One region of the Paraburkholderia sp. JHI869 genome, then DNA from elsewhere that is predicted to be linked to it. Evidence: predicted binding sites of a transcription regulator. Region 1 holds the regulator's gene; each other region holds the start of a gene.
What was found. The regulator HrcA, encoded in region 1, represses chaperone genes, less so after heat shock. The targets are predictions, from matches to a motif close to TTAGCACTCNNNNNNNNNGAGTGCTAA.

Region 1 (7,455 bases):
TTCTCGATCACCTTGACCTGATTGCCTTCCATCAGCGCCACACACGAGTTCGTGGTGCCGAGGTCGATACCAATGATTTTGCCCATTTTTGTCAAATCTCCAGAATTTGGTCGCTGTGCGGACGCCGCTTTCGCGCTGCGCAGGTAACTGCATGCTCGAGCCGCGTTTTCCCTTGTGCGCGGCTGGCGTCCACTTCAATACGGAACTGCTGCCCAAATAAGTGCCGTTACGGCGATTTCAAGGGGTTTGGGCTATGCGTTCCATCATTTTTTTCAATCGCGGGGCCGTTTTCTTCATTCCGGCCGCCGCGTTCCTTGCATTTGTCTTACTTCGGTGCCGAAACGGTCACGAGCGCCGGACGCAGCACGCGGTCGGCGATCACATAGCCCTTTTGCAGCACGCTGACTACCGTGTTCGCATCCTGCTCGGACGGCACCATCGAGATGGCCTGGTGGCGGTGCGGGTCGAACTTCTCGCCCACGGGGTTGATCGCGAGGACACGGCCCTTCTCGAGCGCGCCGCTCAGCTGCTTGAGCGTGAGCTCGACGCCCTCATTGACCTTGGCGAGGTCGTCCGAGTTATGGGCGAGCGCGGCTTCGAGGCTGTCCATCACCGGCAGCAGATGCTCGGCGAAGTTTTCGATCGCGAACTTGTGCGCCTTGGCGACGTCTTCCTGCGCGCGGCGGCGGACGTTCTCCGTCTCGGCCTTGGCGCGCACGAAGGCGTCCTGCAATTCGGCGACCTTGGCTTGCGCTTCGGCCAGTGCAGCTTCGGCCTCCACAGCAGCGTTCTGGTCCACGCCGCCCTGGGCTGCCGCCTGCTGGGCCGCGTCGGCCGCTTGCGGCTGCTGGGCTGCTTGCGACGCCTCGTCCGCGGGCGTGGGGTTCTGGCTCGTCGGGTTCTCTTGCGTGTTTTCCATGTCGCTGAACGTCGTTGAATAGTGAAAAAGGGAACAAAGCTTCGGGCGCCTTGGCGCGGGCCTCACTGCTCTCGCCGACGACCGTTGTGCCGGCGCGACAGAGGCTTTGTACATTGCGACAGCACATGGGTGCCGGATCGCTTGTTTCAAGGGGCTCTCGTGGCTTTTTTATACACAGGCCGAAGCCGCGAAATCGCCAGTTACAACCATTACTGCACCGCCGCAAAAATGAAATTGAGTAAGGGACATCCCTGACCTACACTCAGGAATGGATGCTGCTCATGGCGTGTTTACCCTGAAGGCAGCATCGCACCGAACAGGCCCGGATCCAGCCGATCTTCTATTAAACGAACGCGCTAACCGGGCCTCGAAACTGGCCGTTTTGCCGCGATCCCTAGGGGAGTACCGTGAAACTGACCTTTGCCATATCGGTGGTCGCTCTGGTACTCATCGCCGGAACTACGACCATCTGCATGTCGGGCGCCGTGAACGAAAACACGACGGAATACGGGGGCGTGCACGCTACGATGGAAGCGCTCTTCAGCCCTCACGCGAAAGTTTGTCGATAGTGCGGCGGTCGCGCTTGGTCGGCCTGCCCTGCAACACGGCAGCCGGTTCGCGAAAGAGCCGGCGCCGGTCCTGCTCCACCGCGCGCCTCTCGCGCCCGGCTTCGGTTTCCGCATAAAGCGTCTGCGCGATGCTGGCAGGGCCGCGCACGTCGCAAATCCCCAGCACTTGCACTTCCCACACCACGTGATCGATCTCGATTTCGACGAGGTCGCCCACGCGCACGTCCTTCGACGCCTTCACGGCGTCGCCGCCAATGCGCACGCGCCCCTTGGCCACGGCGTCGGAGGCGAGCGAGCGCGTCTTGAAGAAACGCGCCGCCCATAACCATTTATCGATGCGCAGCCGCGCGCCAGGTTCAGTCGAAATCTTGTAGTTCATCAGATGCTTTCCAGATGCGCGGCTCGGTTCGCTGGTCAAGCCGCCGCGCCTGCGTGCGCCGCGGCCTGCACAGGCCAGCCCTGCAGGTGCTGCGCAACGATCTCGCCCAGCGCCGCAATCCAGGCGTGCGAAGCGTTCAGGCACGGAATACGGTGGAACTCCTTGCCGCCGCCGTGCAGGAATTCATCGCGCACTTCCATGCCGATTTCCTCGATGGTTTCCAGGCAATCCGCCGTGAAACCGGGGCAGAACACGTCCGCACGACGCACACCGCCCGCGCCCAGTTCCCGCAGCGTGGGCGCTGTGTACGGCTGGAGCCACTGCGCCCGCCCAAAGCGCGACTGGAACGTCACCCGGCATTCGACCGGTGTCAGCTCCAGCGCGTGCATCAGGAGCGCGGCCGTTTGCTGGCACTGGTCGTGGTACGGGTCGCCGAGGTCGAGCGTGCGGCTTGGCACGCCGTGAAAGCTCAGCACGAGGCGGTCGCCCGCCGCGAAATTCGGCTTGCCGTGTGCGTGCCAGTACTGATGCACCTGCGCCGCGAGCGCCGCGATGTAAGCCGGATGGTCGTGATAGCCACGCACCGTGCGGATTTCCGGCTGGTTGCGCATGCGGCGCAATGCAACGAAGGCCGCGTCGAACGCCGTGGCCGTGGTCGACGCCGCATACTGCGGGTACATCGGCATGAGCAGAATGCGTTCCGCGCCCGCCAGCTTGAGCTGGTTCAGCATCGCCGGAATGTCGGGCGTGCCGTAGCGCATCGCGAAATCGACGAGGACCGTGTAGTCGTTGATCTGCAGCAGATGGCGCAGGCCGTCGGTCTGCTTTTGCGTGTGCACGCGCAGCGGCGAGCCCTCGGGCGTCCAGACCGCCGCGTACTTCTTCGCCGAAGAGCGGCCGCGAAACGGCAGGATCAGCGCGCGCAGGATGACCTGCCAGACGGGCGCAGGAATCTCGACCACGCGCGGATCGGAGAGAAACTGCGCGAGATAGCGGCGCACAGCGCGCGGCGTGGGCGCGTCCGGGGTGCCCAGGTTAATGAGCAGCACGGCGACGCGATGCGCCGCGGCGGACTGCGAAGGCCGCTCCAGGTCGAAACGCATAGGCGATCAGTGGCGCCGCGCGAATGCGCAGCAACGGTTGCACGAAACAAACATTATAGCGGGCGGTCCTGGCGGGCCAAACCGACCCGTAGTGCCATGGAGCTGCACATTGCGCGTTGGCCATTCGGCCGATGGCGCGCGCCGCGCCTTTCGGGGATGATCTTCGGGAAGGCAGGTGTGCCCGATGCCCGATGCGGCGCTCAGTTCTGGCTGAGCGTGAGCGAGAGCAGGCGCGCGGTGATATCGACGATCGGGATCACCCGGTTGTACGCCATGCGCGTCGGCCCGATCACGCCGAGTGTGCCGACGATCTTGCCGTTCACCTCGTAGGGGGCCGTCACGACGCTCATTTCCTCGATCGGCACGAGTTGCGACTCGCCGCCAATGAAAATCTGCACGCCCTGCGCGTGGCTCGAGACGTCGAGCAGTTGCAGGAGGCTGGTTTTCTGGTCGAACACGTCGAAGAGCTTGCGCAGGCGCGCCATGTCCGAAGAAAGGTCGGCGACTTCGAGCAGGTTGCGCTCGCCGGAAATGAGCAGGGTGTCGCCGCCTTCGGGCTCCTCGGTGCTCGCGGTCACCGCCGCGTGCATGAGCGTGGTCATGTCGCCGCGCAGCGCGTCGATTTCCTCGCGCAGGCGGCGACGCACCTCGTCGAACGACAGGCCCGCGAAGTGCGCGTTGATGTAATTCGAGGCTTCAATGAGCTCGGAAGGCGAGAAGTCGCGCTGCGTCGCCATGATCCGGTTCTGCACGTCGCCTTCGGGCGTCACGATGATGAGCAGGATGCGCTTGTCGGACAGGCGCATGAACTCGATCTGCTTGAACACGTGGCTGCGCCGGGGCGTGAGCACCACGCCCGCGAACTGCGAGAGGTTCGAGAGCACGCTGGCCGCCGCCGCCACCACTTTCTGCGGCTCGCCGGGGCGCAGCGTGGTCTTCACCGCGCGCGTGACCGCGTCGTCCTCGGAGCCGGGCTCGACGGTGAGCATGGTGTCGACGAACAGGCGATAGCCGCGCGGCGTGGGCACACGCCCGGCCGAGGTATGCGGGCTGGACACGAGACCCAGCTCCTCGAGATCCGACATGACGTTGCGGATCGTCGCCGGGCTCAGCTCCAGGCCGGAATAGCGCGACAGCGTGCGCGAGCCGACCGGCTGACCTTCGGCGATGTAGCGCTCGATCAGCGTCTTGAGGAGGGTTTGTGCGCGGGGATCTAGCATGACTCAAAATTTTAGCCTAATGGCGCTTTGGCCGCGAGTGCGCCGCCAGGCCGGGCCCGGCGGGCAGGTCCGCAGCGCGGGGCGGGCCGATAGCGGGCGCCCGGCCTGGCGCAGGAGCCCGCCCACGACACCGCGCACGGCACTTCGCGCGCTGCTGTCATCGCCGTGTCACCGGCTTCGGGCTGGAAGACGCGGCGCACAAGGCCTGGCGGGCCACTCGCGGCTTGCGCCAGGTTCTTTTCGTGACCTGACTATGGTGTAATGCCGGCATGCAGATCCAGAAGATCCAGAGCCAGTTCAAGACTGTTGCGCTCGTTGGGCGCAGCAATACGCCAGGCATCGCCGAGCCGCTGACGGCGCTCGCCCAGACCATTTCGAAGCGCGGCTTCGAGGTGGTGTTCGAAGCGCAGACCGCAGAGGAAATCGGCGCGCAAGGCTATCCGGCGCTGCAGCCCGCCGAAATCGGCGCGCGCGCGGACGTGGCCGTCGTGCTCGGCGGAGACGGCACGATGCTCGGCATCGGCCGCCAGCTCGCGCCCTACCGCACGCCGCTCATCGGCATCAACCACGGGCGGCTCGGCTTCATCACCGACATCGCGTTCTCCGAAATGCAGGAGGTCGTGCCGCAACTGCTCGCGGGCTCGTTCGAGCGCGAGGAACGGTCGCTGCTCGAATCGCGCATCACGCGTGACGGCGACCCGATCTACCACGCGCTCGCCTTCAACGACGTAGTCGTGAACCGTAGCGGCTTTTCAGGCATGGCCGAACTGCGCGTGAACGTGGACGGCCGCTTCATGTACAACCAGCGCTCGGACGGTTTGATCGTCGCGACGCCCACGGGCTCGACCGCCTACGCGCTCTCGTCGCAGGGGCCGATCCTGCATCCGCAGCTGCAGGGCATCGTGCTCGTGCCGATCGCGCCGCATGCGCTCTCAAACCGCCCGATCGTGCTGCCCGACGACTGCAAGGTGAGCATCCAGATCGTGGCGGGCCGCGACGTCAACGTGAACTTCGACATGCAGTCGTTCACGGCGCTGGAGCTGAACGACGTGATCGAAGTGCGCCGCTCGCGCCACACCGTGCCCTTCCTGCACCCGGTCGGCTACAGCTACTACCGCACGCTGCGCAAGAAGCTGCACTGGAACGAGCATCCCTCGCTGCAGGGCGATCCGGAGGACTAAAGCCGCGTCTTCGCGTGAAGCGCGCGTGGGCTGCAACGTATTTGCCACGCAGGTGCCATGCAGCCAGCAGTGCCACGGTCATCAAAGCCAACCCAAAAAAAGCACAACCAGACGCCATGCTTCGCCATCTCTCGATTCGCGACTTCGTGATCGTCGCGGCGCTCGACCTCGAATTCGACAACGGCTTCACCGTGTTTTCCGGCGAGACGGGCGCGGGCAAGTCGATCCTGATCGACGCCCTCGCCCTCACGCTCGGCACGCGCGCCGACGCGAGCGTCGTACGCACGGGCGAGAGCCGCGCCGACATCACCGCCGAGTTCGATGTGCCCGCGCACGCCGCTATTTGGCTCGACGAGCAGGCGCTCACGAACGGCGACGGCGAGCAAACGGTCATGATGCGCCGCGTGGTGGACAGCGGCGGGCGCTCGCGCGCCTTCATCAACGGCACGCCGGCCACGCTCGCGCAGTTGCGCGAGCTAGGCGAGATGCTCGTGGACATCCACGGCCAGCATGCGCACCAACTGCTCATGCGCCCCGACGCACAGCGCGAACTGTTCGACACCCACGCGGGCCTCATAGATCTCGCCGCCACCGTCACGCGTGCATGGCGCGAGGCGCGCGACGCGCGTCTTGCACTGCAAAGCGCCATGTCGCGCGACCGCGAACTGCAGCTCGAGCGCGAGCGCCTTGCGTGGCAGCTTGCCGAGCTCGACAAGCTCGCGCCGCAGCCGGGCGAATGGGAAGAAGTGAACGCGGAGCACGTGCGGCTTTCGAACTCGGCCAACCTGATCGAAGGCGTGCAAGGCGCGCTCGCCGCGTTATCCGAATCCGACGAGGCGATGCTCTCGCAGCTAAACTCGATCGTCTCGAAGCTGCGCAGTCTCGCCGAAGTCGACGCCGAGCTCAACGACGCGCTCGCCGCGCTCGAACCGGCCGCGATCCAGATCCAGGAAGCGGCGTACTCGCTTTCGCATTACGCGCAACGCCTCGATCTCGATCCGCAACATCTCGCGCAGGTCGAACGGCGCCTCGACGCGCTGCATTCGACGGCGCGCAAATTCCGCCTCCCGGCCGAGACGCTGCCCGAGGAACACGCGGCGCGCCGCCAGCAGCTTGCGGCGCTCGACGCCGCGTCCGATCTCGACGCCCTGCGCGCCGCCGAGCAAAAGGCGCAAGAAGCGTATCTCGTGCAGGCGCGCCAGCTCTCGAAGGCGCGCGCCAAGGCGGCGAAGGCGCTCGGCGCGGCGGTCACGCAAGGCATGCAGGAACTGTCGATGGCGGGAGGCAGCTTCGAAGTCGCGCTCGTGGCGCTCGGCAGCTCGAATGGCGAGCCGATCGGCGGCGCGCACGGTCTGGAGCAGATCGAATTCCGCGTGGCGGGCCATGCCGGCGTGCCGCTGCGCCCGCTCGCGAAGATCGCCTCAGGCGGCGAACTCGCGCGCATCAGCCTCGCGCTCGCCGTGATCGCGAGCGCGGCGAGCCCAACGCCCACGCTGATCTTCGACGAAGTCGATACGGGCATTGGCGGCGGCGTGGCCGAAGTGGTGGGGCGTTTGCTGCACCAGCTCGGACGCGCGCGCCAGGTGCTGTGCGTCACGCACCTGCCGCAGGTGGCGGCGCGTGGCGATCACCACTTTCAGGTGGCGAAGTCCGGCGACGGCAACGGCGGCACGGTCTCGGCCGTCACGCCGCTCGACCGTGGCGGCCGGGTGGAAGAAGTCGCGCGCATGCTGGGCGGGCTGGAGATTACCGCGACGACCCGGCGGCATGCGAAGGAGATGCTGGCTGCGTGAGCGAGACTGCGCCTCACGTATCAGGCACACCAGCCATCGACGCGTAGCGCGCTCGCGCTACGCCTCCCCTCGCTCCCCGAACACCCGCTTCCACAACGCCAGCACCACCTCGCGCTCGCGCGCGACACGCGCCGGATCGACCCGCGCCTTCTCCATGCCGTCGAGCCGCAACTGGTGCTGCAGCTTGCGATAAAGCCGGTACGCCGAGCCTATCGTCTCGGCCTCCTCCTCGCTCATGAGCCCGAAGCGCGACACCTCGCGCAGCAGCGCGATATTGCCCGTATTGCGGAT
Region 2 (7,455 bases), on a different contig from region 1:
GATCGGCGAAGCCGCCATCGAAGCGCCACTGGAAAGATCGCCGAGTTCGAGCAGAATGCGGCTGTCACCCACGAACTTCTGCGCAATCGCCACTGCTTGGCGCGGGTCGCTGCGGCTATCTTCGAAGTCGTATTGCAGCGGATGACCGTGAATGCCGCCGCTGCCGTTGATCTGTTCCAGCGCGAGATCGAAACCACGTTTCCACTGCTCGCCGTACTGTGCGTCCTGGCCGGTCAGCGGGCCGCTTACGCCCACCCAATACGGATCGGCCGCTTGTGCCGCCGCATGTGCCGCATAAGGCAGCGCGAACGCGCCGCAGCACGCCAGCGCGCGCAACCATTTGAATGGCGCGAGTGCGCCGCCTGCTTTGCCAAACTGATTCGCCATGCCGGTTTCCGAACAACAGATTGAAGTACTGCGATCTAATCACGCGGCAAAGAGGCGAACCAACCAAGTTTCGTCTCAAAGCTTCGAGGTGTGAATGTGAAATGCTTATTCCCGGCGCTGAAATGCGTCATAGCGCACGCTGCGTAGCATTCACCCAAAGTTTTTTCCGCCCGGGGCTTCAGCCCAAACGCATATCGATAGCTGAATCGATTCGTTGTGGACATCCTGTGCGCGGCAGAGACTCTTCATTAATTGCGTTTGCGTTCACTTCAGATCTCACCGGAAATACGAAGGATCAATAGCGATGAAGACCTCATTTCGCGCGCCACGACGCCGTCTGCTCGCACGCGTGGCCGCAACCCTCGTGCTCGCGCCGGCCGCGTCGGCGCTTCTTGCGTTCAGTGCGGGCGTGCAAGCGGCCGCCGCGACGGGCGACCCCGTGTGGTTCGGCGTGAGCGGTCCGCTCACGGGCCCGAACGCGCAATACGGTGCGCAGTGGCAGGCAGGCTTCGATCTCGCGCTCGACCAGATCAACGCGGAAGGCGGCATCAACGGCCACCCGCTGCGCTATGTGTTCGAAGACAGCCAGAGCGACCCGCGCCAGGCCGTGACCATCGCGCAGAAGTTCGTCTCCGATCCGCGCATCCTGATCGAACTCGGCGATTTTTCGAGCCCAGCCTCGATGGCGGCCTCGCCGATCTATCAGCGAGCGGGACTCGTGCAGCTCGGCTTCACGAACTCGCATCCCGACTTCACCAAAGGCGGCGACTACATCTGGAGCCCTTCGGTCAGCCAGGCCGATGCACAGCCGCTCATCGCCGATCTTGCTGTCAAGCAAGGTTTCAAACGCGTGGCGGTGCTCTATCAAAACACCGACTGGGGCCGCGCGAGCAAGGACGTGTTCGTGAAGGCAGCCAACGCGCGCGGCGCGCAGGTCGTCGCGGCCGAAGGCTATCAGCCCACCGACAAGGATTTCCGGGCCACGCTCGTGCGTGTGCGCGACACGCATCCAGACGCACTCGTGCTGGTGTCCTACTACGCCGATGGCGCGCAGATCGTGCGCCAGGCGCGAGAGAGCGGCATTCGCCTGCCGGTGGTTGCGGCGGGTTCGGTTTATTCGCCGAAATTCCTCGAGCTGGGCGGCGATGCGGTGAACGGCGTGACCACGAACACGAGCTTCTTCCCGGGCGACCCTCGCCCCGAGGTTCAGCGTTTCGTGCAGGGCTTCAAGGCGAAATATCACCGCGAGCCCGACGCATTCAACGCCTTCGCCTACGACGCCGTGATCATCGCCGCGAGCGCGCTGCGCACGGGCGGCACGACGCGCCAGGGCGTCCACGACGCATTGCCGAAGCTGCATGATGTGCCGAGCGTGGTGTACGGCCGTGCGACATTCGATCCGCACACGCGCCGCATCGACGGCGTGAAGAGCATCGACCTCGTGGTGCGTGACGGTCAGTGGGCGCTACTGCCCTTGCAGCAGACGGTTGCCGTCAAGCAGTAACAGTCACGAAGCGTGCAAATGTGAGCAAGGCGGCGCATGGAAGAGCTACTCCATGCGCCGCCTTGTTATTCAAACCACAGAACGATTTCAGGCCGCCTTTTCTCTCTTCGCGCTTGCCGGCGCCGTATGGCGCAATTCGCCTTCAATGACCTGCGGTTGCCTGAGCAGATTGAAGATGGGGCACACCGCTTCGACGGCTTCGTGCAGCTCGCGGATGGCATGCGCCGGTTCCGGCGAAACGATCTCGAGCGTATAGCGGATATTGTGCGGAAAGATCGGGATAGTCTCGAAGCCCGGCTGCTGGGCGAGCGGGTGCTGCTCGCCCGTCACCTCGACTTCGATCGAATCGACGGCAAGGCCGCGCTCGGCGGCCTGAATCAGCGTGATGTGCGTGAGGCAACTGCCCAGCACGCCTAGCTGCAACTCAGGCGACGCGGGACCGAGGTTATAGCCCGCGAAATCGGGCGGACTGTCGCTGATCACCTGAAAATCGCGAATGCGGATTTCGCGCACGCCGCTGCGGCCAAGCGCGCGCACGTTCGCCTTGAGCTGCGTAGCCTTGAATGAAGGATCGCTACGGGCCGCCTCTTTTTTGGCGAGCCATGCCGTGCGCTTTTGCGCCAGATACTCGTTGAGTGTCGTCATAGTCGATATTGAGCAGGTGGAAATTGCGCCGTACCGCCGCAATGCACGGCAGTCCGGCCGCATGGCTTATACGGGACGCTTCAGAAGCCCAGGTCCGCGCCACCGGGGCCGCCTGCCGGCGCTGCCGCAGCCGCCGCTTTGGGCGCTTCGTGCACGGTCGCGTCGGTCGTGAGCAGCAGGCCCGCCACCGAAGCCGCGTTCTGCAGCGCCGTGCGCGTCACCTTGGTCGGGTCGAGCACGCCCTTCTCGACGAGGTCGCCGTATTCGCCCGTCGCCGCGTCGTAACCGAAGTTGCCGGAGCCTTCCGCCACACGCGCTGCCACGACACTCGCCTCTTCACCGGCATTCGTGACGATCTGGCGCAGCGGTTCTTCCAGCGCACGCAGCACGATCTTCACGCCTGCGGTCTGATCGGCGTTGTTGCCCTTGACGTCGAGAATCGCCTGGCGCACGCGGATCAGCGCGACGCCTCCCCCCGGCACAATGCCCTCTTCCACGGCCGCGCGCGTGGCGTGCAATGCGTCGTCCACACGGTCTTTCTTTTCCTTCACTTCGATTTCAGTCGCGCCGCCCACCTTGATCACCGCCACGCCGCCCGCGAGCTTCGCCACGCGCTCCTGGAGCTTCTCGCGATCGTAGTCGGAGCTCGCCTCCTCGATCTGCACGCGAATCTGCTTCACGCGCGCTTCGATGGTGGCCGCTTCGCCCGCGCCGTCGATGACAGTCGTATTCTCCTTGCCCACCTCGATGCGCTTGGCCTGCCCCAGTTCCTGCAGCGTGGCTTTTTCGAGCGTGAGGCCCGTTTCCTCGGCGAGCACCTGGCCGCCCGTGAGAATCGCGATATCTTCGAGCAGTGCCTTGCGGCGGTCGCCGAAGCCCGGCGCCTTCACGGCGACGGTCTTGAGCACGCCGCGAATGTTGTTGACGACGAGCGTGGCAAGCGCTTCGCCCTCGATGTCTTCGGCAATCAGCAGAAGCGGCCGTCCCGCTTTCGCCACCTGTTCGAGCACGGGCAGCAGGTCGCGAATGTTCGAGATCTTCTTGTCGTGCAGCAGAATGAACGGGTTTTCGAGTTCCGCGACTTGCTTGTCGGGATTGTTGATGAAGTACGGCGAGAGATAGCCGCGATCGAATTGCAGGCCCTCCACGACATCGAGTTCGTCGGCGAGCGACTTGCCGTCTTCCACCGTGATCACGCCTTCCTTGCCCACGCGGTCGATCGCCTCGGCAATGCGCTGGCCGATCGATTCCTCGCCGTTGGCCGAGATCGTTGCGACCTGTGCGATCTCCTTGCTCGTGGTCGTGGGCTTGCTGATCTTCTTCAATTCTTCGACGGCCGCCAGCACGGCCTTGTCGATGCCGCGCTTCAGGTCGAGCGGATTGAGACCCGCGGCCACATATTTCTGCCCCTCGCGCACGATGGCTTGCGCCAGCACGGTGGCGGTGGTGGTGCCGTCGCCGGCAGCGTCGCTGGTTTTCGAGGCGACTTCCTTGACGATCTGCGCGCCGATGTTCTGCAGCTTGTCGGCCAGCTCGATTTCCTTCGCCACCGACACGCCGTCCTTGGTCACCACGGGCGCGCCGAAGCTGCGTTCGAGCACGACGTTGCGGCCTTTCGGGCCGAGCGTGACCTTCACGGCGTCGGCAAGCAGGTTCACGCCTTCAATGAGTTTGGTGCGGGCGATGTCGCCGAATACGATATCTTTGGTTGCCATGGTGACGTTTCTCTCAGGTTCGCGGTTATTGATTCACGACCGCGACGATGTCTTCTTCGCGCAGTACGAGGAGTTCGTTGCCATCGACTTTCACGGTTTGCCCGGCGTACTTGCCGAACAGCACGCGGTCGCCCACGTTCAGGTCCGGCGCGATGCGGCGGCCGTCGTTATCGCGGCGGCCCGGACCTACCGCGAGCACTTCACCCTGATCGGGTTTTTCGGCGGCGCTATCGGGAATGACGATGCCCGACGCGGTGCGGGTTTCCTGGTCGAGTCGTTTGACGATCACGCGATCGTGCAAGGGGCGCAGGCTCATGGGCGGCTTTCCTCGGTTTATTGGCAGAGTCATTGGCACTCGCTTCAGATGAGTGCTGATGGAAAACCGAGTATAGGAAGCCTGCGTGAGACGCTCCAATAACGAATTGGCAGATGGTTATCTCGCGGGCGTGGCTATGAATATGGTGATTGCGCGGCTCGCGGATTGCGGGCGCGGCGATGGAAGGGAGGAGCGCGCGGGCCACAGGGCGACCCGCGCGAAAGAGAAAAAAGCGGGGCACGTGGGCCCCGCGATGGCGTTACTGGCGCGGCGCCAGTCCGCGTACGACGGACACCAGCGCATCGACTTCCGCGCAGGTGTTGTAGAACGCAAGCGAAGGCCGCACGGTCGCTTCGAGGCCGAAGCGCCGCAGGATCGGCTGGGCGCAGTGATGCCCGGCGCGCACAGCGATGCCTTCGCGGCTCAATGCCTGCCCGACTTCCTCGGTCGTGTAGCCCTTCAGCACGAACGAGAGCACGCTCGCCTTGTCACGCGCCGTACCAACGAGGCGCACACCCGGCACTGGCGCAAGCGCGCTCGTTGCATACGCAAGCAAATTGTGTTCGTAGCGCGCAATATTCTCGATGCCGATACGGCTCACGTAGTCGAGCGCCGCACCCAGGCCCACGGCATCGGCGATATTGCCGGTGCCGGCCTCGAAACGCGCAGGCGCGCCGTGGAACACGGTTTTCTCGAACGTGACGTCCTGGATCATGTTGCCGCCGCCTTGCCACGGCGGCATCGATTCGAGCACCTCGCGCTTGCCGTACACGACGCCGATACCGGTCGGCCCGTAGATCTTGTGGCCCGAGAACACGAAGAAGTCGGCATCGAGCGCCTGCACATCCACGCGCATGTGCGAGATCGACTGCGCGCCGTCGACGAGCGCTCGCGCGCCCGCGCGATGCGCGAGGTCCACGATCTCCTTCACCGGCACCACGGTGCCGAGCGCGTTCGATACTTGCGTCACCGAAACGATCTTCGTGCGGTCGTTGAGCAGCTTGCGATACTCGTCGAGCAGCACCTGGCCCGAGTCGTCGACGGGAATCACGCGCAGCTTCGCGCCCTTGAGCGCCGCGAGTTGCTGCCACGGCACGATGTTCGCGTGGTGCTCGAGATGCGAGACGATGATCTCGTCGCCTTCGCCGACGTTCTGCACACCCCACGACTTCGCGATCAGGTTGATCGCTTCCGTCGTGCCGCGCACGAACACGATCTCCTCGGGTTCCGAAGCGCCGATGAAGCGCTGCACCGTCTTGCGTGCATGCTCGTAGGCGTCGGTTGCGCGCGCGGCAAGTGCGTGCGCGGCACGGTGGATGTTCGAGTTCTCGTGCGCGTAAAAGTACGCGAGCCGGTCGATCACAGCCTGCGGCTTGTGCGTCGTGGCGGCGTTGTCGAACCACACCAGCTGCTTGCCGTTCACACGCTCCTGCAGGATCGGAAAGTCGCGGCGCACCGCGTTGACGTCGAAAGGCGGGTGTGCGCCGCGCAGCACATCTGCCTGCGGAGCGGCGTTTTCGCGTTCCGCCAGAAAATAGCGGGTAGCGCCATCGTGCGCGCCGTATTCCGGGCGATTGAGCGTGAGCAGTCCACGCAACGCGTCATCGCCTGGCAGTCCGAATGTCTCCGGTGCGGCGCGACCTTGCGCGGGCACCACGATCTCCTGCGCCTCGCGCTGCCAGCCGTGGCCATCTGAACCCGTGAAGTAGAACGGCGAGCCGGACCCGGCTTTGGCCTCGGCGGGCACCGGTTCGGCAGCCCCATACGCCTGCGGCACGCCGAGCAGCGCACCGCCCACGCGCGGCTCCAGCGCAGGTGCGATCGCTACAGCGTTGTCCGGCAGGCCGTTCGCGGCGGCCGCATGCGGCGCGAGCGCGGGCGCGCGGTTGCCGAGCGCGAGCACATGCGTCGGCGCGGAAGGCGCGAGGTTCGCGCCCGGCGCCTTGCCTTGCGGCAGTTCCAGGCCCGGCACGCCAGTGCCCGTGCCGCCGGGCCCCGCGAGCGGCGAGCCAGCCGGCGCCGGATTGCTGAGCGAGGCGAGGATCGGCGCGGCCGCCGGCAACGCGGACGGCACGCCGCCCACTGCGCCACTGCCAGCCGCCACGCCAGGCGCGCCAGCGCTGCCCGGCAACGTACTGAAGAACTCGTTGGCGAGCCGCGCAAGCGTCGCCGGGTCCGGCAGTCCGCCCGGCAGCGGCGCAGGATTAACGGTAGGTGTCAGGGTAGTCATGGTACTTGCCGATCTCCACGTCATCGAGGACAGCCAGCGCATCCGGCGAATGGACTGCGAGCGAGCAATACAGCGAGATCAGATACGACGCGATCGCCTGGTTGTTGATCCCCATGAAGCGCACCGAGAGGCCCGGCCCCTGCTCGCCCGCGACACCGGGCTGATACAGGCCCACCACACCCTGACGCTTGTCGCCCACGCGCAGCAGCAAGATCTTGGTCTTGCCGTCGGCGACCGGCACCTTGTCGGACGGAATCAGCGGAATGCCGCGCCACGTGATGAACTGCGAACCGAACAGGCTGACCGTCGGCGGCGGCACGCCGCGTCGCGTGCATTCGCGGCCAAACGCGGCAATCGCGAGCGGATGCGTCAGGAAGAATGCGGGCTCTTTCCAGACCTTCGTGAGCAGTTCGTCGAGATCGTCGGGCGTGGGCGCGCCAGTGAGCGGGAAGATGCGTTGCTCTTCCTCGACGTTAGCCAGCAGGCCATAGTCGGGATTGTTGATGAGCTGGCTTTCCTGCAGCTCCTTGATCGTCTCGATCGTGAGTCGCAGCTGCTCCTTGATCTGGTCATGCGGACTGCTGTAGAGATCGGAAATACGCGTGTGAACGTCGAGCACCGTGCTCACCGCGTTGAGGAAATACTCGCGCGGCTGCTC
Region 3 (7,455 bases), 140 kb from region 1:
GCGAGGAACGAGCCTGCGTGGGTCGACGCGATCGCGTCGAGGAAGGCGTGCAACGCGTCGCGGGCCGTAGCATCAGGCACGACGAATTGATACTGCTGGAAGCCGCGCCGCCCATACAGGCGATTCCAGTCCCTTATGCTGTCTAGCGGGTAAAAGTAGCTGGCGCAATTGACCACGGAGGGGCCTGCCTTGCTCGCAGCCCGGCGGTAGTAGAACTCGTTGAAGAGCTTCAACGTGTAGCGATTCACGGGTGACCAGGGCGGGGCGAACGGCACGCTCCGCACGGGGCGTTGCGGCATGTCGAATTGCTGGTCGGTTGCATGGTCGGCGCTGACATAGATGCCGCGGCCAAGCGAGGTGCCGCGCCGCAGACAGTCGATCCATGCCACACCGTACTCATGCTGCGCGTCGTACTCGTGTGACAGTGCAAGAAACTCGTCGAGATTGCCGAACGGAATCGTCTGGGTAGCGAGGCGGCTCGACTCGACGGGCATCAGTTGCAATTCGACCCATTCGACGATCCCCGTGAGGCCAAGACCGCCGATCGTTGCGCGGAAGAACGCCGCGTTTTCTTCGGGCGCGCATTCTAGTGGCTCGCAATCGGAGCGCAGAAGCGAAAATCGTCGAACGTGTCGACCGAACGTGCCGCGCACGTGGTGGTTCTTGCCATGCACATCGTTGGCGACCGCGCCGCCGAGCGTGACGAATTGTGTGCCGGGCGTAACGGGCAACATCCAGCCGCGGGGCACCGCGAGCGCAAGCACTTCGCCGAGCGTGACACCCGCCTCTGCGCGTACGACGCCAGTTTTCCAGTCTGCCGCAATGAAGCGATCGAGACCACGCAGCGCAAGAACGTGGTCGGTGGCGGCGAGACAACTATCTCCGTAGCTGCGCCCGTTTCCGAACGGCAACGTCGTCCCGAAATGCGCACCCGCGTCGCGTAGCGCGGATTGCGCGTTCTCGCGCCAACCCGGCTCACGGCCGGTTTGCGGTGCGTACGGGTAGTGGCCCCAAGAACTGAGCTTCGAAACGCTCATGTGCAGTCGCCAGACAATGAATTGACAGTTGGCGCATGTTAGGCAGGCTGCCCCGGGATTACCGTGCGCCGGAGCACAAAGGCCGCCTTCGAGCACGCGCGTGATCCGTGGCTGACTGCGTTCGGGATCACAGGCGCTCCCATTCGGTCGTGAGACGTACCTAAGAAAAAACGACGCGTGGCGTCGCCAAACGCGAGGCGAGCGCACCGCGTGGTCATCCGCGATCGGCGCGCTGTATTTTTAGCGCATCCGGGGGCGCTGCGGTGTCCCGTGGCGGAACAAGCCTGCCATTTGTCTGAGCTCAGACGATTGTAATCATGCGTATGACTGAGCTCAGCGTGAGGATTTGCTTCGCCTTGATTCTGCTTTGATTCATTTGGCTCGATATTATTTCCTGGTTGCCCGGTTCGCGCCGCCTTTTGGAGGATGTCCATTCCGTGTCAAATTACTTGCAAAGCAGCAGCAGGCGCTCCTGGTCCGAGCACGGCCGTGCATTGACTTGTTCGGTGGTGGCGGCGGCTCGTGTCGGCGCGGCCGCCTGCACCGCGGCTCGATGCGCGAAACACGCCTTCAGGCGTCGCTCAACGGGGCGGTAGTATTGCCAGCCTTTGCCGAGGCCAGGTAGGTCGAGCTTCACCTGCTTCCACTTCGGATGGCCGTGCTCCTGCAGGTTGCTGAAGTTTTCGCAGAGCGAATCGCCAAAGCGCTTCAGGTTGCCGACCGTATCGCGCAGGTTGTAGTCGTAGGTGACGAGGAACGCCTTGACCGTCCACGTCGGCACGTCTTCTTTCAGCCAGTTCGGATAGCTCGATACGTGGATCGTCGCGGGAAAATAGGTTTGCTTTGCGCGCGCCGTTTCTGGCGCGTTCGGATCGACGCGCAGGAAGCGGATCTGCTGCAGCAGTTCGGGGTTCATGTCGGTGAAGAGCTTGGCCGGTTGCCCCGCGACAATGATCGCCACATCGATCTTCTTGACGATGAGCGCGGCCAGCGCGTCTTCGTTGCTCAAGTGCTGCGCATTCTGCTCGGGAATGGGCTGGCCGAACATGAGGCGGTACAGCGTCGTTGCCGACTGCGCGGTACCGCTGCCGATCAGGCCGACGCTCATCACCTTGTCCTTGATTTCGTTGATGTTCTTCATCGGCGAGTCGTTACGCACGACGAAGTAAATCTCTTCGTCATAGAGTGGCATGATGAGTCGTAGCGGCCGGATCAGCTTGCCCGCGTCTTCGTTGCCGGAGTTGGCCATATCGACATAGGCCTGGTAGACGTCGGACTGCACGAGCGCGAGCTTCACGCCGGGCTCGAAACGCATGCGCTGCACGTTTTCGGCCGAGCCCTTCGATGGAATCACTTCGAGGTCGATGCCCGCCGGCTGCGCCACCCATTTCGCGAGGTCCTGGCCGATCTGAATGTATGTACCGCGCTCGGGGCCGGTCACGATCTTGTAGTTCGCGTCTGCGGCGGCGGCGAGCGCGGCCGTCGAAAAAAGCTGGGTGATCAGCGCCGCCAGTACCGCGAGTATCGCTTTCAGCATGGTCTCTCTCCCGCCTTTGTGTACGTCGTACGGCAGACTTGAATCTTCCCGAATCCTATTTAATGACTGGCTTCGGAGGATGGAGCCTCTTTCAACTCAGGCTGGAGAATGGCGCGCTCCTGGGCATCGACGCCGTTGTCGTTGCTGGCCGGACTGGCGGCGTCGGCGGTTGCGGATTCGCTCGTGGCGGTTGTCGTAACGCTCGCGCTAGCACTGCCGAGGTCCGGTGGATTCCCGTTCGTTGTTGTGCTGGCCGCGCTCGGCAGCGGTGGAGGGGGCGCGATTGCGGTCCGCTCGCTGGGTACGGCCGGCCTGGCGGCGCCCCAATCTCGCGACGAAGGCAGCGGTACGGTGCGTGCGCCGCGCGGCAGTGGCACGGCCGCGTCCGCGTGCGCGGTGCTATTCGGCGAACGCAGCGGCGACCAACCCGTCGCCAGGATGGCGCGCTCCATCAACGACCGCGCGTGCAGGTTGCCCGGATCAATCGCGAGTGCCTCCGATGCCTGTTCTCGCACGCAATCCCAGGCATGTTGCGAGGCACATCGGTCCGCGCTTTGCAACGCGTTATCGCGGCGTTGCTGCGCCGGAGCGCTACCGCGCTGTATCTTGCGGGCCTCCTCATTGTTCGCGTCAGGCGTAAGTGCGTCATTCGCCATCGGCAAGCTTTTCTGAGCGAGGCTCGTACGCGTGGCGCGTATTTCTCTTTCCTGCCCGTGCCTTTCGCCGTACAGCAGAAACACCGCGTATGCGATTGCGACAATGAGCCAGGCGAGCAATACGCCCTTCAGGAAGAGCCCTTTACCGGTGCGCCAGAACGGGCGGTGTTCCTCGAGTCGATAGTGGTGCAAATAGTCTGCGTGCACCGACGGGCGATTGGATGCGGCCGCGCCGGCAAGCATAGGCGTTGCCGCGGATCCAATGACTCTTAACGTGGCTTTCGGGCGCGCGTGCGCAGCCGTGTCGAACGGGTGATCCGTGCCGCAGTGAGGGCAGGAATCGACGTACTGGTAGAGCACTCCGCCACAGCGCTTGCAAGATGTGGGGAAACTCTGGTCGGAAGTCATCTGAGCGGACATGCTGTCGTTCCACCGTCATGGCGACGCCATTTCGGCATGTTCAGGATCGTCGTTGAAGCGATCGGCGAGGCCTCGCGGAACCCACGATCTGCATGCGCAGGAGAGCGGCGGTGCCTGACCGGGCACGGCCGCTTAAATCATCATATGGGTGATTTTCCATTCATACGCAAATTGCCAGTGTTGTCTACCGCACATATACGTTGCCGCCGTACGACCGAACTCAAGTCAGATCCGGCGCGGTTCTGGGCGACGAAGCCGGCTTGACCGACTATCTGTAACCACGGGGCGCGGTTTGTTGGGTGCCATGTCCGTACAACGCTCTGGCCCTCTAATAGATCGCCGTAACCGTCGCCGCAGGGTTGGGGATTTCCCCGAGAGATTTCCCAGATTGCTCGCCGCATCGAGGCGCGCTTGCTGGAGGCATCTACCCCCCAGATCCACTCGGTTCCTTGTCGAGCCACGCGTCATGGTCGCCTATCGTATTGTTTTAATTGGAAAATATTTAAATCTGGCACTTAATTCAAGCGGCCGGTAGCCCTAACTTCGGTCAGGAAAACTGGCTGCAAAGTTGTATCGACCTCTGCGGAAATTCCCCATTCCGCCCCTTCTTGAATTTGTCACTCCCCGTCCATATAATTAGCACTCACCGCATGAGAGTGCTAACAACGCTCGGTGCACAAACATCTCTGGCTGGCGGTAACCGGCAGCCAGGTTTTCTTGAGTCTCTTCAAGTCCCAATCAACAGAGGAACATCCATGAACCTTCGTCCTTTGCATGATCGCGTGATCGTCAAGCGCCTGGATCAAGAAACCAAGACCGCTTCGGGCATCGTGATCCCGGACGCAGCGGCAGAAAAGCCGGATCAAGGCGAAGTCCTGGCCATCGGCCCGGGCAAGCGCGACGACAAGGGCGCCCTGATCGCGCTCGACGTGAAGGTCGGCGATCGCGTCCTGTTCGGCAAGTACGCTGGCCAGACCGTCAAGGTCGATGGCAACGAACTGCTCGTGATGCGTGAAGAAGACATCATGGCCGTGGTGAACAAGTAAGTTCAGCCCACCGCACATTCATCAAGAATTCAAGGAGTTAGAAGATGGCAGCTAAAGACGTCGTGTTCGGCGATTCCGCCCGTTCCAAGATGGTTGAAGGCGTGAACATTCTCGCCAACGCAGTGAAGGTCACGCTGGGTCCGAAGGGCCGCAACGTGGTTCTCGAGCGCTCGTTCGGCGGCCCGACGGTCACCAAGGACGGTGTCTCGGTCGCAAAGGAAATCGAGCTCAAGGACAAGCTCCAGAACATGGGCGCGCAAATGGTCAAGGAAGTGGCTTCCAAGACCAGCGACAACGCCGGTGACGGCACGACGACGGCTACGGTTCTGGCCCAGTCGATCGTCCGCGAAGGCATGAAGTACGTCGCATCGGGCATGAACCCGATGGACCTGAAGCGCGGCATCGACAAGGCCGTCGCAGCAGCAATCGAAGAGCTGCGCAAGGTCAGCAAGCCCTGCACGACCAACAAGGAAATCGCTCAAGTCGGCTCGATCTCGGCAAACAGCGACACGTCGATCGGCGACCGTATCGCTGAAGCGATGGACAAGGTTGGCAAGGAAGGCGTCATCACCGTCGAAGACGGCAAGTCGCTGCAAGACGAGCTGGAAGTCGTCGAAGGTATGCAGTTCGACCGCGGCTACCTCTCGCCGTACTTCATCAACAACCCGGACAAGCAAGTCGCCGTGCTGGAAAGCCCGTTCGTCCTGCTGTTCGACAAGAAGATCTCGAACATCCGTGATCTGCTGCCGGTTTTGGAACAAGTCGCGAAGGCTGGCCGTCCGCTGCTGATCATCGCTGAAGACGTCGAAGGCGAAGCTCTGGCAACGCTGGTCGTCAACAACATCCGCGGCATCCTGAAGACCGTTGCTGTCAAGGCTCCGGGCTTCGGCGACCGTCGCAAGGCCATGCTGGAAGACATCGCGATCCTGACCGGCGGTCAAGTCATCGCTGAAGAAACCGGCCTCACGCTCGAAAAGGCAACGCTGAACGAACTCGGTCAAGCGAAGCGCATCGAAGTGGGCAAGGAAAACACGACGATCATCGACGGCGCAGGCGAAGCCGTGAACATCGAAGCGCGCGTGAAGCAAATCCGCACGCAGATCGAAGAAGCGACGTCGGACTACGACCGTGAAAAGCTGCAAGAGCGCGTTGCCAAGCTGGCAGGCGGCGTGGCAGTGATCAAGGTCGGCGCTGCGACCGAAGTCGAAATGAAGGAAAAGAAGGCACGCGTGGAAGACGCGCTGCACGCAACCCGCGCTGCCGTTGAAGAAGGCATCGTCCCGGGCGGCGGCGTTGCGCTGATCCGTGCACGTACGGCAATCGCCAGCGTCAAGGGCGCCAACGCTGACCAGGACGCAGGTATCAAGATCGTCCTGCGCGCGATGGAAGAGCCGCTGCGCCAGATCGTCACGAACGGCGGCGAAGAAGCGTCGGTCGTCGTGGCAGCAGTTGCTGCTGGTCAAGGCAACTACGGCTACAACGCAGCGACGGGTGAGTACGTCGACATGGTTGAAGCCGGCGTGGTCGACCCGACGAAGGTCACGCGCACCGCGCTGCAAAACGCAGCTTCGGTTGCTGGCCTGCTCCTGACGACGGACGCAGCTGTTGCTGAAGTGCCGAAGGAAGATGCTCCGATGCCTGGCGGCATGCCCGGCGGCATGGGCGGCATGGGCATGGACATGTAAATTCGGCTCACGCCGGAACTACATCGAAGTGCAGGGGACACGTCGTGAGAAGTGTTTCCCCCGACCAACGAGTAACTCCCGCAGTGACGAACTGCACTCCGTGAAGTTGGGCAGTTAAAATCTAGTGGGAGCCTTAGGCCTGAGTCCTGCATTACGCAGACTCAGGCCTTTCAATTTGGATCCGATGCGTCGCGATTATCGTGGCGGAAGCGCGAACTGATGTGATTCTGGGGAGCTGCAAGGTGTGATACTATCGCTCGCTAATTTCAGCCAGCCGAAGTTCATAACGCAACCCATAAGGCCCTCCTACCTCGGTCAGCTCCGACAAGATGACGCGGCAATTGCGCCCATCGTGCTTGTTCTCTGGTAGGCAGCTAGCGTTGGGCAATGATCGCCGCATTTTGCGCAGACTTTGTCGGTATCGAGCACGGCTGCCGATTCATTGACATATTGGCGTCACTTTGGAAGTGTTATGCGAGTTACGAACAGAAAGAGGGTAATGATCACTGGGGGAGCGGGCTTTTTGGGTTCGCATCTCTGTGAACGTCTGCTGGCCGAGGGTAACGACGTTCTTTGTGTCGATAACTTCTACAGCGGCACGAAGGATAACGTTGCCCATCTGGTCGGCAATCCCCATTTCGAACTCATGCGTCACGACGTGACGTTTCCGCTTTACGTCGAGGTTGACGAAATCTACAACCTCGCGTGCCCCGCATCCCCGGTTCACTACCAGCGAGATCCGGTTCAGACCACGAAGACGAGCGTGCATGGCGCCATCAATATGCTCGGCCTTGCGAAGCGCACGAAGGCGCGTATCCTGCAAGCGTCCACGAGTGAGGTCTACGGCGACCCGGAAGTGCATCCGCAACCGGAAGGGTACTGGGGGCATGTGAACCCCATCGGCGTGCGGTCGTGCTATGACGAGGGCAAGCGCTGCGCCGAGACGCTCTTCTTCGACTATCGCCAGCAACACGGTCTGGACATCAAGGTCGTGCGAATCTTCAACACGTATGGCCCGCGCATGCATCCGAACGACGGCCGTGTCGTCAGCAACTTCATTGTGCAGGCGCTGCG
Region 4 (7,455 bases), on a different contig from region 1:
CGGATCGTGGCCCATCTCGCGCGCATGCGCTTCGTAATTGCGGCCAACGCAGTAGATGCGCCGCACCGGGAAACGCGTATCACTGCCGGCCACCGGCACCGAGGCGAGCGCCGCCGGTTCGAATGCGTACGTCATGGAGTTCTCCGTCTTTGTGATGGGGCGTGCGCGAGGCACGCGGGCCTGTAGATCGTTAGGGCGCTTAAGGCGTAGCGGCACGGCTTGCGCCGCCAGAACAATCGCGAGTGTAACGCGCGCTGGGGAGCGCGCGGCGGAGTCTTCAAGCGAAGCGGCCACCGCGATGAGCCGCTGGCGTGCCCGGCGAGGCACGGCGTGCTCGTGCGATACTTGTGGCATCCCCCATTTCAATAGGACGGCGGCCCGCCCGCACGCCGCCGAACGAACCGCGCTCGCCCATGACCACCGCAGACTCCACCGACATCTTTCCGTGCGCCCGCTTCATCAAGGAGATCGGCCGCGGACCGCACGGCGCGCGCTCGCTCTCGTCGGAAGACACGCACGCGCTCTACGCCGCGATGCTCGACGGCCGCGTGCCCGAGCTGGAGCTAGGCGCGGTGCTGCTCGCGTACCGCCTCAAGGGCGAAACCGCGGATGAGCTGGCCGCCATGCTTTGCGCGGCGCACGCCTCGTTCGCGCCGCTAGCGGTTCCTCGAGGCGACTATCGGCCCGTGTCGATCCCAAGCTACAACGGCGCGCGCAAACAACCGAATCTCGTGCCGCTGCTCGCCCTGCTGCTCGCGCGCGAAGGCGTCCCGACGCTCGTGCACGGCGTGATCACCGATCCGGGCCGCGTGACGAGCGCCGAGATCTTTGCGGCGCTGAACCGGCCCGAAGCCCACGATCACGCCAAAGTCGAGGCGCAACTGGCGTCGAGCCGTGTGGCGTTTTCATCGATCGAAACGCTCGCCCCCAAACTCGCGCGGCTGCTCTCGCTGCGCCGGCGCATGGGCGTGCGCAACTCCACGCATACGCTCGTAAAACTGCTGCAACCGTTCGCCGAGCCGGGCTTGCGCCTCGTGAACTACACGCACCCGCCGTACCGCGAAAGCCTGAGCGCCCTCTTCGCGGCGCATCCGGAAGCCGCCGTGGGCGGTGCGCTGCTCGCGCGCGGCACCGAAGGCGAAGCCGTCGCCGATACGCGGCGCCAGGTGCAGGTCGACTGGCTGCACGACGGAATCTGCGAAACGCTGGTCGAGCCGGAACGCTCGTCGCCGGGCGCGCCCGAAATCGATCTGCCGGAAGGCCGCGACGCGCCAACTACGGCTGCCTGGATCGAAGCCGTGTTGCGCGGCGAAGCGCCGGTGCCTGATGCGATCACGCGCCAGATCGAGACGATCAAGCGCATCGCGAAGCGCTGAAGAAAAAACACATCGCCCAATCCGCTGAAAGCCGCACGGAGCGGGCGACCCGCGCATTTCACCGCAAGCGCATCGGCGCGCAACGTCCGCCATCTTCATGCATCTTCGCGCGGCCGATCTGCAAATTCCCTGTTGACACGCGCAATCGCCCTGATTTACATTGGACGAATGCGTTCCTTCCCGAACACCCTCCGCATTGCCTTCGGCCTACTATCGGCCCTATCGCTACGCCTAGCCTAAAGCTGGTGTAGCGCCGCAACGACCACCTCCACCGGTCACCGCGGTCCTCCCAAAGCAGTTCTCGCAGTACCCCAAATCCGCTGTATCTCTACAACCTGTCGTCTGCATTCGTCCGTTTACCGTTCGGACGAGTCGCGAGGTCAAAATGCACGTTGCTTGGGCATCGTTCACGTCCGCTTTCGCCGCGCCGGCTACCGCCGTCACCGTGGCCGTCTTCTTCGCGTCCGAGGTTGCCGCCCGTACGCGTGAAGTTTCGCGCATCGTGCTCCGTCGCCAGCCCGCCAGCCGCCCGCTGCCGACCGCCATCGCAAACGACACCATGAAGAACGAGGCTCGTCATGTTGCGTAATCCCGCCGAGAAGTACCGCCCCTTTCCCGCCATCCGCTTGAACGGCCGCAAATGGCCGACGCGCACCGTCGAACGCGCGCCGATCTGGATGAGCACCGACCTGCGCGACGGCAATCAGTCGCTCATCGAGCCGATGAGCATCGAGCAGAAGACCGAGTTCTTCGAAATGCTTGTCGCGATCGGCTTCAAGGAAATCGAAGTCGGCTTTCCGTCCGCTTCGCAGACTGACTTCGATTTCGTGCGCAAGCTGATCGAGGAAAAGCGCATTCCCGACGACGTGACAATCGAAGTGCTCGTGCAGTCGCGTGAAGAACTGATCGCGCGCACGTTCGAGGCGCTCGAAGGCGTGCCGCGCGCCATCGTTCACCTTTACAACGCGATCTGCCCGTCGTTCCGCAAGATCGTGTTCGGTCAATCGAAGGACGAAGTGAAAGCGCTCGCGGTTGAAGGCACGCGCATCATCCGCGAACATGCCGATAAGAACCCGCAAACGCACTGGACTTACCAGTATTCGCCCGAAACGTTCAGCATGACCGAGCTGACCTTCGCGCGCGAAGTCTGCGATGCCGTGGCCCAGACGTGGCGCCCGACGCGCGATCACAAGATGATCGTGAATCTCCCGGCGACGGTTGAAGCAGCGATGCCCAACGTCTACGCCGACCAGATCGAGTGGATGGACCGCAATCTCGCGTACCGCGACAGCATCGTCCTCTCGGTTCACCCGCATAACGACCGTGGTACTGCTGTGGCCGCTGCCGAAATGGCGCTGCTCGCGGGCGCGGACCGCATCGAAGGCTGCCTCTTCGGCAACGGCGAGCGCACCGGCAACGTCGATCTCGTCACGCTCGCGATGAACCTCTACACCCAGGGCATCGACCCGGGCCTCGACTTCTCCGACATCGACGCCGTGCGCCGCGTGGTTGAGCGCTGCAACCAGTTGCCCGTGCACCCGCGCCATCCGTATGCGGGCGACCTTGTGTTCACGGCGTTCTCGGGCTCGCATCAGGACGCGATCCGCAAGGGCTTCGCGCAGCAACGCCCCGACGCCGTCTGGGAAGTGCCCTATCTCCCGATCGATCCCGCCGATCTCGGCCGCAGCTATGACGCGGTGATCCGCGTGAACAGCCAGTCGGGCAAGGGCGGCGCGACGTATCTGCTCGAACGCGGCATGGGCTTCACGCCGCCGCGCCGCGTGCAGATCGAGTTCAGCCACGCCGTGCAGACTGTCGCCGATACGTCGGGCGAGGAAATCACCGGCGATGCGGTCTGCGCGCTTTTCGCGCGTGAGTACTTCGAAACGCGCGGGCCGGCGGCCAATGCTGGTTCAGGTCGAGTGCGCTGGGAAGGTCGCGATGTGGCCATGCCGGCTGCCGCGAACATCGATGAAGCGCATGCGCAAGCCGTGGCCGACGCAATCGCGACAATAGCGGGCGAGCGCATTGAAGTCACGTCGTTCGAGACCGAGCGCACGGCGCAAGGTGGCACGGCCGTGTTCGTCGGCGCGCGCGTGGGCGGCCAGCCGCTGCGCCACGGCGTAGGCGTGGGCGAAGACGCGGTCCATGCGTGTGCCGCGGCGATGGTCAGCGCGGTGAATCGCGCGGTCTGGCCGCAAGTGGATCGGCGCGTGGCGGCCTGAAGCTCGTCGCGCGCGACGCGCAAAGCAGTTTGAGTGACAGCAGGGAAATCGGCGGCATTGTTGAGCGCCGACGGCAAAACGGGCCGTTGGCGTGCGCCTGAGGCGTCTAAACGGCGTTTCAGCGGGTGGACTTACCGGTCATCACTCGATCGCGCAACGCGTCGCCTGCCATGCGAGCAGACGCCAGTGGCCATCCTCCTGCGTCTGGATCGCCGTATAGGCAATAGGAAAGAGCAACGCACCGTTGTTGGCTTCCATCTCGATCAGCACGCGGCCGGAGACTACGCAGGCCTCGTTGCCCGCATGCAGCACGTCCTGCGACTGGATCTCGATCTGGCGATAGCGCCGGCGTCCCGCCGTGATCGCTTCGATGAACTGCTGTTTGGTCTCGCGCTTGCCATTGGTGTGGACGAAGGTCGCGTGATCGGACAGCAACTGGTCCAGCGACGTGCCATCGCCGTCAACCATCGCGCGAAAGCGCTCGCGCTCAAGTCCGCGAATCGCATCGATTAGTTTTGCCGCCATCGCTCGAGCCCCTTGCGCGCCGCCCCGCGCCTGAGCGCAGATCCACGCCGAAGATTTTCTGCATACGTCTGGCTGAAATTTATACCAGGTTTCAGCGCATGGATACTTGCGATCAAAGACAACGCCTCCATGTATGAGGCATAAACCACGCGTCCGGCGAAAACCGCGCGTGGCGGTTGCGGCATCCACGCGGCCGCGCCCGGATGTCGCAGCGCAGCACTTTCGGCTTCATCCGATGTCTATCTATCAAGTTCCGTGGCAGAGTCCAGGCGCTGCGCGGCCCATCGAGCACCGCTGATTCAACCCTTTATTCCCCGCGCCCACGCGCCGGACTGCTGTCCCGTTCTAGAGTGTTCCTTCGGCCTGCCCTCTGCGCTGGCCTGCGCCGGGCGCGAGGCCTCGCCCCGCTTGACTGCCAGCGTTTAGTGTAATCTATCGATACAACCATTTCGATAGGAACCAAGGAACCTTGAAGCCCCTACAGACTCCAAGTATTAGCACTCGGTAATTCAGAGTGCTAACATCCAGCGTGGAGTCGCTACCTGACTTTTGCAAGATCCTGAGGAGTTCGCTACGTGAGCAACGCAATGACCATGACCCTTCCGAGTACGCTGAGCCCGTCGTCGGCCAAGGCCGGGGGCTCATTGGCGCTCGCGAATGCTTCCCTGTTGCCCGGCCAGCTGGGCAACATCGATGCCTATATTCAAGCCGTGAACCGGATCCCGATGCTGACGCTCCAGGAAGAGCGTCAGTTCGCGACCGAGTTTCGCGAGCAAAACAATCTTGAAGGCGCGCGCCGCCTGGTGCTGTCGCACCTGCGCCTCGTGGTGTCGATCGCGCGTAACTATCTGGGCTATGGCCTGCCGCACGCCGACCTGATCCAGGAAGGCAACATCGGCCTGATGAAGGCCGTGAAACGCTTCGACCCCGAGCAGAACGTGCGCCTCGTGTCGTACGCCATGCACTGGATCAAGGCTGAGATCCACGAGTACATCCTGCGCAACTGGCGCATGGTGAAGGTCGCCACGACCAAAGCGCAGCGCAAGCTGTTCTTCAACCTGCGCAGCCACAAGCAGGGCCTGCAGTCGTTCACGCCGGAGGAAATCGACGGCCTCGCGCAGGAACTGAACGTGAAGCGCGAAGAGGTCGTGGAGATGGAAACGCGCCTGTCAGGCGCCGACATCGCGCTCGAAGGCCAGACCGAAGACGGCGAGGAGTCGTTCGCCCCGATCGCCTGGCTCGCGGACTCGCACAGCGAGCCGAGCGCCGTGCTCGCCGCCCGTTCGCGCGACCGTCTGCAGTCCGACGGCATTGCGAGCGCGCTGGAAGCGCTGGATGCGCGCAGCCGCCGCATCATCGAGGCGCGCTGGCTCAACGTCGACGACGACGGTTCGGGCGGCTCGACCCTGCACGAACTGGCCGACGAGTTCGGCGTCTCGGCCGAACGCATTCGCCAGATCGAGGCGAGCGCCATGAAGAAGATGCGCACCGCGCTCGCCGACTACGCGTAAGCCGCCGCAGGTCTCAACGCCACACCGAAAACCCCGTTCCCGCGAACGGGGTTTTTCTTTTGCGCGCCCAGAAGGCTGCGCACCTTCGCACCGGCCTCGCTGATTCCACCCTAAGATGATTTCGAGGTGGTGAGCCAGACGCCGCTCCGCGGTCTGGCCTCGTATCGCGTTCGAGGGCACCCGTCGTCATGATCCCGGCATCCGGTCAACGCCAGCGCACACCGTCGTGGCTGCGCACGCGCATCCTCCAGTGGATGCGCGGCCCGACCTTCGCGCGCGATATTGCCCTCGTTCTCGTCGTCAAGCTCGTCTTGCTGATGGCGCTCAAATACGCGTTCTTCAATCACCCGCAGGCGGAAGACATGAACATGCCGCCCGCCGCTGTCGCGCAGGCCATTCTGGCCGTGCCCATGTCTTCGGCCCAGCCGTCCGTGTCCCAACCTCAGGCAACGCCGCCGCAAGGAGGAGACCGTCATGCCCACGATTGAATCGGTGGAACTCTCGCGTCTTCAGTTCGCCATCACCGCGCTCTACCACTTCCTCTTCGTGCCGCTCACGCTCGGCCTCTCATGGCTGCTCGTCATCATGGAGTCCGTCTATGTGATGACCGGCAAGGTGATCTACAAGGACATGACGCTGTTCTGGGGCAAGCTCTTCGCCATCAACTTCGCGATGGGCGTCACCACCGGCCTCACGATGGAGTTCCAGTTCGGCACCAACTGGTCGTACTACTCGCACTACGTGGGCGACATTTTCGGCGTGCCGCTCGCCGTGGAAGGGCTCGCGGCGTTCTTCCTCGAATCGACTTTCGTCGGTCTCTTTTTCTTCGGCTGGAATCGCCTGTCCAAAGGCGCGCACCTTTTCACCACGTTTCTCGTCGCGCTCGGCTCGAACCTCTCGGCGCTGTGGATTCTCATCGCCAACGGCTGGATGCAGAACCCCGTGGGCGCGGCGTTCAACTACGAAACCATGCGCATGGAACTCACCAATCTGTTCGCGGTGATCTTCAACCCCGTCGCGCAGGTGAAGTTCGTGCACACCGTTTCGGCGGGCTACGTGACGGCGTCGATGTTCGTGCTCGGCATCTCGTCGTGGTACCTGCTGCGTCGGCGCGACGTGGAGTTCGCGCTGCGCTCGTACGCGATCGCCGCGGGCTTTGGCCTGGCTTCCACGCTGTGCGTGCTGATCCTCGGCGACGAATCGGGCTACACCGACGGCGTGGTCCAGCAGGTCAAGCTCGCCGCCATCGAGGCCGAATGGGACACCGCGCCCGCCCCCGCGCCGTTCACGCTGTTCGGCCTGCCTAACCAGAAGGAAGAGCGCACCGACTACGCGATCCGCATTCCCTGGCTGATGGGCATCATCGCCACGCGCTCGATCGACACGCCCGTGATCGGCCTGAAGGACCTCATGGGCCGCGCCGAGGTGCGCATCCGCAACGGCATGCTCGCCTACGCCGCGCTGCAAAAGATGAAAGAAGGCACCGCCGACACCGAAACGCGCGACGTGTTCGAAGCGCACAAGGCCGACCTCGGCTACGGCCTGCTCCTGAGGCGCTTCACGCCGAACGTGCTCGACGCGACTTCCGAGCAGATCAGGGCCGCCTCGCGAACGTCGATTCCGCCCGTCGCGCCCTTGTTCTGGTCGTTCCGCGTGATGGTCGGGCTCGGCATCCTCTTTCTCGTGACCTTCGTGCTCGCGTTCTGGTTCTGCGCGCAGCGTTCGCTGCTCAAGGACAACCGCCGCTGGTTCCTCGGCTGGGCCCTCGTGGCGATCCCGCTGCCGTGGCTCGCCGCCGAGTTCGGCTGGGTCGTCGCG

Region 2: the regulator HrcA is predicted to act here: its motif matches at 4,600-4,626, upstream of groES (co-chaperone GroES).
Region 3: the regulator HrcA is predicted to act here: its motif matches at 4,287-4,313, upstream of groES (co-chaperone GroES).
Region 4: the regulator HrcA is predicted to act here: its motif matches at 4,621-4,647, upstream of rpoH (RNA polymerase sigma factor RpoH).

What each region holds. Positions count from the first base shown of each region.
Region 1 covers NZ_JAYMSC010000004.1:331,473-338,927, forward strand. Annotated here, with positions in the region: gene dnaK (molecular chaperone DnaK) at 1-86, opposite strand, end outside; gene grpE (nucleotide exchange factor GrpE) at 326-919, opposite strand; gene VSR72_RS10505 (S4 domain-containing protein) at 1,460-1,867, opposite strand; gene hemH (ferrochelatase) at 1,903-2,970, opposite strand; gene hrcA (heat-inducible transcriptional repressor HrcA) at 3,171-4,190, opposite strand; gene VSR72_RS10520 (NAD kinase) at 4,460-5,371, shown strand; gene recN (DNA repair protein RecN) at 5,488-7,164, shown strand; gene glnE (bifunctional [glutamate--ammonia ligase]-adenylyl-L-tyrosine phosphorylase/[glutamate--ammonia-ligase] adenylyltransferase) at 7,222-7,455, opposite strand, start outside.
Region 2 covers NZ_JAYMSC010000022.1:85,741-93,195, forward strand. Annotated here, with positions in the region: gene VSR72_RS30160 (ABC transporter substrate-binding protein) at 1-387, opposite strand, end outside; gene VSR72_RS30165 (ABC transporter substrate-binding protein) at 692-1,891, shown strand; gene VSR72_RS30170 (OsmC family protein) at 1,979-2,536, opposite strand; gene groL (chaperonin GroEL) at 2,617-4,251, opposite strand; gene groES (co-chaperone GroES) at 4,277-4,567, opposite strand; gene VSR72_RS30185 (family 2A encapsulin nanocompartment cargo protein cysteine desulfurase) at 4,827-6,797, opposite strand; gene VSR72_RS30190 (family 2A encapsulin nanocompartment shell protein) at 6,772-7,455, opposite strand, start outside.
Region 3 covers NZ_JAYMSC010000004.1:191,408-198,862, reverse strand. Annotated here, with positions in the region: gene VSR72_RS09965 (FAD-binding oxidoreductase) at 1-1,037, opposite strand, end outside; gene VSR72_RS09960 (TAXI family TRAP transporter solute-binding subunit) at 1,483-2,574, opposite strand; gene VSR72_RS09955 (hypothetical protein) at 2,634-3,650, opposite strand; gene groES (co-chaperone GroES) at 4,406-4,696, shown strand; gene groL (chaperonin GroEL) at 4,741-6,381, shown strand; gene VSR72_RS09940 (UDP-glucuronic acid decarboxylase family protein) at 6,854-7,455, shown strand, end outside.
Region 4 covers NZ_JAYMSC010000020.1:86,772-94,226, forward strand. Annotated here, with positions in the region: gene VSR72_RS28590 (fumarylacetoacetate hydrolase family protein) at 1-135, opposite strand, end outside; gene ybiB (DNA-binding protein YbiB) at 414-1,376, shown strand; gene leuA (2-isopropylmalate synthase) at 1,955-3,601, shown strand; gene VSR72_RS28605 (nuclear transport factor 2 family protein) at 3,743-4,126, opposite strand; gene rpoH (RNA polymerase sigma factor RpoH) at 4,702-5,637, shown strand; gene cydP (cytochrome oxidase putative small subunit CydP) at 5,826-6,125, shown strand; gene VSR72_RS28620 (cytochrome ubiquinol oxidase subunit I) at 6,112-7,455, shown strand, end outside.